Regions from separate parts of the Litoribacterium kuwaitense genome, predicted to be linked through region 1. Evidence: a T-box and tRNA genes for the amino acid it is inferred to sense, from the RefSeq annotation. Region 1 holds a T-box; the other holds one or more tRNA genes.

The links. A T-box is a leader RNA that pairs with one kind of tRNA and senses whether it is charged. The one in region 1 lies ahead of tyrS (tyrosine--tRNA ligase), so its partner is inferred to be a tRNA-Tyr.
Region 2: it has a tRNA-Tyr gene. The T-box ahead of tyrS (tyrosine--tRNA ligase) is inferred to sense a tRNA for this amino acid. The anticodon was not compared.

What each region holds. Positions count from the first base shown of each region.
Region 1 covers NZ_JAALFC010000004.1:51,211-57,189, forward strand. The annotation lists gene G4V62_RS04200 (multicopper oxidase family protein) at 1-38, opposite strand, end outside; partial or broken gene G4V62_RS04205 (response regulator transcription factor) at 138-808, opposite strand; gene G4V62_RS04210 (sensor histidine kinase) at 801-2,189, opposite strand; gene tyrS (tyrosine--tRNA ligase) at 2,556-3,821, opposite strand; T-box leader at 3,909-4,141, opposite strand; gene G4V62_RS04220 (transglycosylase domain-containing protein) at 4,297-5,979, shown strand, end outside.
Region 2 covers NZ_JAALFC010000082.1:1-3,970, forward strand. The annotation lists gene G4V62_RS18800 (zf-HC2 domain-containing protein) at 160-774, opposite strand; gene sigW (RNA polymerase sigma factor SigW) at 792-1,355, opposite strand; tRNA gene G4V62_RS18810 (tRNA-Lys) at 1,546-1,618, opposite strand; tRNA gene G4V62_RS18815 (tRNA-Gln) at 1,620-1,694, opposite strand; tRNA gene G4V62_RS18820 (tRNA-Tyr) at 1,698-1,782, opposite strand; tRNA gene G4V62_RS18825 (tRNA-Glu) at 1,853-1,924, opposite strand; gene G4V62_RS18830 (sirohydrochlorin chelatase) at 2,480-3,226, shown strand; tRNA gene G4V62_RS18835 (tRNA-Thr) at 3,832-3,904, opposite strand; tRNA gene G4V62_RS18840 (tRNA-Asn) at 3,912-3,970, opposite strand, start outside.

The DNA.
Region 1 (5,979 bases):
ATAGCAGCCAAACTTATTGACATAAACAATTTCTTCATTTTTGACCACCCTTCGTATGTTCTTCTTATACTTAGGATGTTAAAGGAAGATTGTGCAGAAACTGTGTAGAAATAGTTACGGCTTTGCAAAACTCAGTGTTATTCATGCACCCATTTATATCCGATCCCCCAGACTGTTTTCAGATGATGATCAATCGGGAAGCCGGTCTGCCGAACTTTCTCACGCATATTTCTCACATGTGAATCAACCGTTCTGCCTTCTGTTTCAGAATCAAACCCCCAAATGAGTTCAATTAAATGTTCGCGAGAGAACACTTGGTTCGGATTTAACAAAAAATGTCCGAGCATCACAAATTCTTTTGGTGTTAACTTAATTGGGATATGCCGATATGTTAATTCGAACTGATCTTTATTCCATAACAACCCGTTGACTTCAATTTCATTTTAGGTGATCTCCGTCGTAATAAAGCCTCCATTCTTGCCAAAAGTTCACCTTCATTAAAAGGTTTTGTAATATAATCATCTGCACCGAGCTGTAAGCCTTTAATAATATCATTTTGTTGATCACGTGCAGTCACCATAATAATAGGCACATCAGAATAACGCCTTATTTCTTTGCATAGCTCCCATCCATCCTTGTCAGGCATCATGATATCCAGCAAAACAATATCAAACGTTTCATATTTTATATAAGACAAAGCCTCACTAGCGCCTTGCGCCTTATTACATGTGTAGTTATGAGGCCGTAAATATAATTCTAGTAAATCCAACATTCGTTTTTCATCATCAACGATTAAAACTTTATGCATGGCGTTCACCTCTTGCTAACTTAATAATGACGCTTGTCCCTTTCCCTTGCTGACTTTTCATCTCAATGCTACCACCATGAGATTCAATAATTTCTTTCGTAATGGCTAAACCTAGACCTGATCCACCACTTTGGCGTGAGCGCGATTTTTCCACACGGTATAAGCGGTCAAATATATAAGGTACATCCTCGCTTGGAATGCCCTCTCCGTGGTCTGTAACCGTCACTACAACATCCTGTTCTGTCTCAATGACATTCAGTAAAATGTCAGATCCTTCATTAGAATGATGAATAGCATTATCTAATACATTGATAAACACTTGCTGGAGTCGTTCTGGATCTACAAACGCTGTAATGTCATTTGGACAGTTGACATTTAAAACGATTTTTCTTTCTGATAATACAGGTTGAATAAGGTGTGCAACATTGCTGATGATTTCACATATCGCGATTCGCTCACGTTTAATGACGAAGTTATTTTGATCAATTTTTGCTAAGGCAAATAAATTCTTAATCAGTATTGTTAATTGCTCTGTTTCTTCACGAATGATCTCTGCATATTCTTTGATTTGATCTTTTGTCGAATCTTGACGATTAATGATCTCTGCATACCCTTTAATATAAGTTAAAGGCGTCCGAAGTTCATGGGATATACTTGCTAAAAATTCATTTCTCGCCATCTTTAGTTCTTTTAAGTCCTTTGCTAGCTTCGTAATGGCGTTCGCTAATTCACCTAATTCGTCCTTCCGCTCTGTGTGCAACTCAACATGGTGCTTTCCTTGGCTTAATTGTTCCGTTGCTTCTTTCATTTTTATGAGAGGCTGTGCAATCAACCTTGATAAAATAAAAATGGTTACGATGGTTAAAGCAATCGTTATGACGCCCGCCAGTACAAACTGACTTTTCAGTTGATCAACAGTTCGTTTTACATACTCTGTGTGAACAAACATAAAGACGTGACCTTTGTGCTCACCGTTTATTGTCATTGGACTATTTGTTGCAATATAATTCACTTCACTCCAGCGATCCTCAACAATTTTCCCATCTGAATCTATTTCCCTGTTATTCGTGTTATGAATGACATCAATCATCTCGTCTTCTACAGGGTCTGAAGATATCAACATCTCTCCTTTTTCATCAGTAATGACGACGACAAATTCTGAGACTGATTCCATGATACCTACATGATCTAGCGTGGATTGATCAAAATGATCTTCTAGCACGTCCCGATGGGTATTCCCACGCGCTAATAAGCTATTCATCACCTCTTCCACACGATCGTCAGCTAAATTTATATATAAAATGAGAAACAAAATAAACTCGATAATGACGATAAACAAGAAAAACAATAATCCTATTTTAAAAGAAAGTTTATTTAACATAAAACACCTCTAAGCCACATAAGTGAACATATTGAGAACTGATTTACTAACAGGAAGCATTTGGAAACATCTCAGAATTGCTCTTGCTTGTCTTTTTGCGCGACTAAACTTATTAAAAAATACAAGAAAAGATCGTGCTGGACCTGATATTATTTATATCACGTACTCTTACGATCGTCATACCTCTGGTCGTTAACCGAAAAAAGTAGGTAACGCGTTTACAATGACTTACAGGCAGACTGCTTCGCCTCATTTTATTGACGGAACATTCAGCCTTTTACTCTCAAGATGGTAACACTTTCAATTCATTTATGATTCAGACAAGTCCCTGGCATGACAAAAAGGCGCGATCCCGCGCCTTTTTCGTTACACCCACTCTATAAGGTGGTATTTCTTTTTACCACGACGGACAATGACATATGTGCCATCGAGCTTATCTGCTTCTCCAAGTACCGTCTGCACTTCGGTGCGCCGTTCTCCATTAATATAGATCGCGCCGTTTTGGATGTCTTCACGCGCTTGACGCTTTGACGGAGAAATGCCTGCTTCAACGAGCATATCGACGAGCGACATCTCCTCTTTAGCCCATTGACTTGAAGGTACGTCTTTAAAGCCTTGACGAATTTCTTCACTTGAGAGCGTTTTTAAGTCGCCGCCTCCAAATAGGGCATTAGAAATATGAATTGCTTGCTGAAGTGCTTCTTCCCCATGCACAAGCTTTGTCATCTCTTCAGCGAGCACTTTTTGCGCCTTTCTCTCTTCAGGTGCATTGTCAAACTCCTCTTGGATCGAAGCGATCGTCTCAAGCGATAAAAAGGTAAAGCACTTTAGGAACTTAATCGCATCGCGATCATCGGTATTTAACCAAAACTGATAAAATTCATATGGACTTGTTTTAGTGCCGTCTAACCAAACCGCTCCTCCGGCTGTTTTTCCAAATTTTGTACCATCACTTTTTGTAATCAACGGCATCGTAAATCCGTGAACGTCTGTTTTTCCGATCGAGCGGCGGATGAGCTCAATGCCGGCAGTAATGTTGCCCCACTGGTCACTACCACCGATCTGAAGGCGACATTTTTCTTGATCGTACAAATTTAAGTAATCGTAAGACTGTAGCATCATATATGTGAATTCGGTAAAGGATAAGCCTTTTTCAAGACGCGTGCTAACGGAATCTTTAGCGAGCATATAGTTTATTGAAAAATGCTTTCCTACGTCTCGGAGAAATGTGATCACTTCTAATCCGCCAAGCCAATCATAGTTATTAACGAGCTTGGCAGGCTGGGCTCCGTCATCAAACTTCACAACTTTACTAATTTGCTGCTTAAGCTTATCTGTCCATCCTTGTACTGTTGAAGCAGGGTTTAACGTTCTCTCTTCCGACCGACCACTCGGATCGCCAATTAACCCCGTACCGCCGCCGACGAGAGCAACGGGACGATGACCGGCTTCCTGGAAACGACGAAGCATCAGCATCGGAAGTAAATGTCCGATATGGAGACTATCCGCCGTCGCATCAAACCCACAATATAAAGAAATCGGGCCTTCATCGAGTGTCTTTGACAGCTCCTCGAGATCCGTTGACTGATGGATCAATCCGCGATCTTGTAAATCTTTCAGAAATGTATTCATTGATTTATGTCCTCTCTTATCTTAAAAGTTTTAATTTTACCGGTAACATCACATTTTTCACAAACACAAAAAAAGCCTTTTTCTTCTCGCAGGGACGGCTTTTTCGCCGCGGTACCACCCTGTTTGAAGTCAAAACGCTTCCACTCTAGCCCGATAACGGCAGGCACCGCCCTTTGCTACACATCCATATCCAGTGTGAACTTCGCAAAAAGTGCATCCGGGAGGTAATTCACCAACTGAGCCGGGACGGTTCACACAAACCACCGTCTTTCTGTTTGCTCCGTTTGCAGAGGCTACTGTTTTCCCTTCACAGCATTTGTTTATTGCTTACATTTTTATCATACCCTAAAAGAACTGTCAACGTGAATTACAATGCTTCTTTTTTCAATATGTACTTTACAAGTCTCTTTCAGTCTATATATTATTTATGTATAATGCTATACTTGTCATGGTCGGGAAGGAGATATAAATCGCCATGAAAGATATTTGGAATCAATTCCATGAACGCCTTAATCAGTTTTTAGAGCAACGGTCGACAATGAGGTTTTTTTCTACTCTGCGGATTACATACAAAGTCACCTGGAATATGTTCCTTCTGATGCTTATGATTGGAATCATCGGTATGGCTTTCGCTGGCGGAATGGGCGCGGGCTATTTTGCGTCGCTCGTTAAAGATGAACCATTGCGAGATTATGAAACGATGCGCACTGAAATTTACAATTATGATGAAACGTCAAAACTTTATTTTGCAGACAATCAATACTTAGGAAAACTTTCCTCAGATTTAGAGCGTGAAGAGGTCGCTCTTTCTGACGTTTCTGAATACGTGACCCAAGCCGTCATCGCTACGGAAGACCAAATGTTTGACGAACATCAAGGTGTCGTTCCTAAAGCGATCTTTCGTGCGCTCTTTCAAGAATTTACAAATTCACCGCAACGGACCGGGGGCAGTACATTAACCCAACAGCTCATTAAAAATCAGCTCTTAACAAATGAAGTATCCTTTGATCGAAAGGCTAAAGAAATTTTACTCGCTTTACGGTTAGAACGCTTTTTCGAAAAGGATGACATCATGGAAGCGTACTTAAACATCGTACCATTTGGTCGAAATGCTTCCGGACGAAATATTGCTGGTATTCAAACCGCAGCCCAAGGCGTTTTTGGCATCGATGCGTCTGAACTAAACTTGGCACAATCGGCCTATTTAGCTGGCCTTCCTCAAAGTCCATTTCGATTTACACCGTTTGCAAACAATGGAACTGTGAAATCAGACATTAGCCCTGGATTGGATAAAATGAAAGTCGTGCTAAACCGAATGCTTGAAAGCGGAATGATTGACAAACAAAGCTATGAAGAGGCACTCGCCTATGATATTCAAGCTGATTTTGCTGAACCTCAACGCTCACCGGTTCAACAATACCCTTGGCTAACCTTTGAAATAGAGCAAAGGGCGACAAACATTCTAGCAAACGAAATGGCAAAAGCTGATGGCGTCTCTCTTAATGACGTTGATGACGATACTCGTCACGAATACTTTGAAAATGCACATCACAAATTAAAGCACGAAGGTTACAAAGTTCATTCAACAATTGATAAAGAAATCTATGACCGTATGCAGACTGTTAAAAATCAGTTTGATTTATATGGACCTGATAAACAAGTCTCGTTTAAAGACCCTGATAGCGGCGAGACAGTGACAGTATCAGAGCCTGTGGAAGTTGGCGCTTTACTGATGGAAAATAAAACTGGACGTATTATCAGCTTTGTAGGCGGTCGAGACTTTCAACTTGAACAGTTGAACCATGCGACATCAGCCCTTCGTTCCAATGGCTCGACGATGAAGCCTCTGCTCGTCTTCGCTCCAGCGTTGGAATTAGGGTTTACACAACCTGGCTCACTCATTGCCGACGTGGAATACAATATAAAAGCAGGCAATGACATGTGGAGTCCACATAACTATGGTGGAAGATATCATGGCATGACATCAGCACGCACAGCACTTGCTCATTCCTACAATATACCTGCGGCCAAACTGTACGTTGATATGCTTCAAGCGGGACACGAGCCGACGAAGTATTTGGAGCAGATGGGAATTTCTTCGCTTGTCGATGCAGACCGCTCGAATTATTCAATGTCACTTGGTGCCTTAACAGAAGGA
Region 2 (3,970 bases), on a different contig from region 1:
CTCTCTTGTTTTCGACAACTCAAGTGTAGTAAAGATATAGGAGCTTGTGTGTATTTTTTTGTTCTTTTTTTCGTAAACCCCAACAAATATTGTAGAGCCTAAAAATAAAACAAGCTCGAAAGCTGAGCGCCTCGAGCTTGTTATGTTAAAGGTGGTTGTTTAAAACCCAAAGGTTGATTTGATTTGATAGAGCAACCATTCAAACACTTGATCTATTTCCTCAATATCACCAACCACTTGGCCGGACTGAGCTAAATATTTTTCACTATCGCCGTTCAGTACTTGACCATTAATAACGGTCACATCCCCTGTGACTTTTCCGCGAATTTCCAGATCGCCATTTTTCACAAACACGTCGCCTTCGACGGTTTCTCCTGCAGGGACGACCACCGTCTGACCCTCGACAAGTAAGTTGCTTTGCGATGACATGGACAGCTGATTTTGATCTGTCCAAACGGTTGAAGCGCCTCCAACGAATAGAAGGAAGAAAATAGCTGCCGCAGTAATGACTGGATGCGCACGAAACCATCGCTTCATGGAAATGGTCTTCTTCTCTTTAGGCAAACGCTGCAATACACCTGCTGTGAAACCTTCTGGGGCTTTCATCTTTGGTGATGCCTGAATGATCGCAACGGTTCGTTTTAATTCGAGATAATGCTGCTTACAACCTTCACATTCATTCAAATGGTGATGCAATTCTTTTTCCTTTTCCCTGGGAAGTTCACCATCCAAAAAGTCATGCATCCATTCAATGACATGTTCAGAGCATTTCATCTGACTTCCCCCTTCCTTCAGGTTCTCCCCAAGCGTTTTCGTAATGCTTCTCGCCCACGATGAATTCGTGTTTTGACTGTATTCACCGGCATATCAAGTATGTCGGAGATTTCCTTTAGAGAGAGCTCCTCAATATATTTCAGCACAACCGCTGAGCGATATTTTGGTGGTAGACTCATCATCTCTTCCTGAATCCAGCGCTGGAGTTCAAGCGACTCCACCTCTTCTTCTGGAAGCTTGTCAGATGCAGCAAGCTGTGCATACATATCCATCCCTTCCGTTCCAGGGACAGTCGCATCAAGTGAATAATCCGGCTTTCTTTTTCTGATCCGGTCAATAGATACATTTGTGGCAATTCGGTAAAGCCACGTGGAGAACTTCTTTGTCGGATCATAGGAATGAATGTTCATGTAAGCCCGTAAAAATGCCTCCTGTGCCATGTCTTCAGCTTCATGGGCATTACCGAGCATACGATAGCAAATGTGATACACTTTGTTTTTATAAATCTCGACAATGTCGCCATACGCATTTTGGTCACCTTTTTTGACCTGTTGTATGCGTTCCTTTACAATTGGTTCCATAGTTTACCTCCGCTCATTGCGGGTAGTCTGATTATACGTATTAGAGCATAGAAAGGTTTCATTTTCATTAAAAAAATATGAGGATTTTTTTGAGGTGTCAGCAGACGGATGAATGGAGATGTCTGTATAGCAAAACAACCTTTTCTCTAAAAGGTTGTTTTTGTCGTTTAATTATTTTAATTGCTTATGATGAGCCATGGAGGATTCGAACCTCCGACCCTCTGATTAAAAGTCAGATGCTCTACCGACTGAGCTAATGGCTCGTGGCTGGGCTAGCTGGATTCGAACCAGCGCATGACGGAGTCAAAGTCCGTTGCCTTACCGCTTGGCTATAGCCCAAAATGGTGGAGGGGGACGGATTCGAACCGCCGAACCCTGAGGGAGCGGATTTACAGTCCGCCGCGTTTAGCCACTTCGCTACCCCTCCATGTAAGACCGTAACCTCTATCTACAATAGAAGCGCGCACGCTATGTAAAAAAGCTTCTCAAGAAAAGAATGACCCGTACGGGATTCGAACCCGTGTTACCGCCGTGAAAGGGCGGTGTCTTAACCACTTGACCAACGGGCCTTTTTACAAAAGCAGACTTTATTATATATACCATTCGACAAAAAAACAAGCCTTTTTTAATATTTGTTAAGTAGAAGTTTTTATACATACTGATTTTAAGGCAATCAACAATAAAATTTGTATAATTCTTTATGTTTTCTTTCAAAAAAACAAGGTGTTCATTCATCATGAAGAGATAAAAAATTCGTTTAATAGCTCCAATATACAAAATTCATAGAAAATATAAAATATTATATGATTAAGACGATATTACTAGAGAGGTGATGCAATATGAAGTTTAGATGAGGAATACAATGTCTAAAGTCCACACGCGAGCAGAAATTGCATTCCGAAATGGCTAAATATAAAGGAGGGTAGACGTTATCGAAAAACACGTTTTAAAGTCGTCAAAAAAAGAGACATCTTGGCATTGATCAACAAGATCTTCACACTTTAAAATGACCTATATTTTAATGACCTGAAGACTTCATGAAAAAAATCGCTGACATGCAACTGAAAAATGGTTATTTTAAAGTCTCTATTTAGATGGAATCCGTTTTTCGAAACGTAATGACATTGAAGAGCATACTATACGTTTGTCATGGAACACAGTCTGACGCAGGTCAACGTGAAGCTAAAGCATATGTTCATAAGCTTCAAGGCCAAGTGGAAGCAACCATTCAGTCGACGGCTTTTTTAGAATTTACACCCCCTACAATTCCTGAAGCATTAGATATGATGATTCGTAAAGAGATTAGAGATATTTTAATTATGCCAATCCTATTGTTTTCTACAGAACATCACCAACAAGCCATTCCAGAAGCTGCTGACCGTATCCTACTCCAAAAGCCACATGTGCGCACAGCATACGGTCAAGCAATTCAAGTGCATCAGAAAATACCTACACTTATCGAACAACAAGTAAAGCAATCAGGAAAAACCCCTGGCCCCGATGACACGATCCTCGTCGTTGATATGGGGAGCCAAGACCAACAAGCTAAAGAAGATTTCGAAGAGCTTGTTGAGGCTTTTCGCTATCGTTCAGGCCACCAGCATGTCATTGCTTGTTATCTCACTAAACAGGAGCCATCATTTAGTGAAACATTCCAAAGTGCACTGTCTCCTCACTCCACCGTTTTTGTCGTCCCATATCTCTTGTTCACAGGGTTCCCCCTCGAACACCTGCAAAAGAAAGTACGTGAAGCAAAGCAACAGAAAACATCCGCCATCCTTTGTCCCCATCTAAGCACACTTCCAGAGCTGAGAGATATTTGGATCGAACGAATCAATGAAGCACTCGCTCTGGAGGAATATCAATTTTAAGAACATCACCTCCGGCTTAGGTCGGGGGTAAGTCCATTGTCGCTTACATCCCTCTCAAATCACTCTCAAGAGCGGATGATTCACCCATAGACTTCCTCAAGTCGGCTCGCTTTTTAAAAATGCTATCAAAAGAACGTTTTTTCGCTTAAACTTGACACAATGAATCAGAGAGGAGACGTGTATAATGAGATTTTGTATGAACTTTGGTGATACCAATTTTATCGGGATTGTCAATGCTGACAGATATCAATCTTTCGTTGACGAAGATTGGACATTAGCATCCCTTTATGAGCATTTTTCAAGTCAAGCAAAAGCAAGAAACATCTTAGTATTTCAAATGACTGAGGAAGGCATTGAGCACTCTTGGGAAGTCGACGTTCACATCAACGGCGAACCTATAACTGCTCCATATTCATTTAGGCAAGCGACTGGTTATATTGAAGTCACTGACAACTGCCTTTACTTAATTGACTATGACTGCCTCACAATGGCAGCACAATTTAATGATCAACCTGTGCCAGACCAAAACTGTGAGCAATATAAAACAAAACAACAAAAAAAGGTTCCTACTTTTCAAGGAACCTTTTACACGTCTATTCATTTTAAGCTTCCAACAGGATTTGAACCTGCGACCCCCACCTTACCATGGTGGTGCTCTACCGGCTGAGCTATGGAAGCATAAAAATGGCTCCACAGGCAGGATTCGAACCTGCGACCGATCGGTTAACAGCCGATAGCTCTACC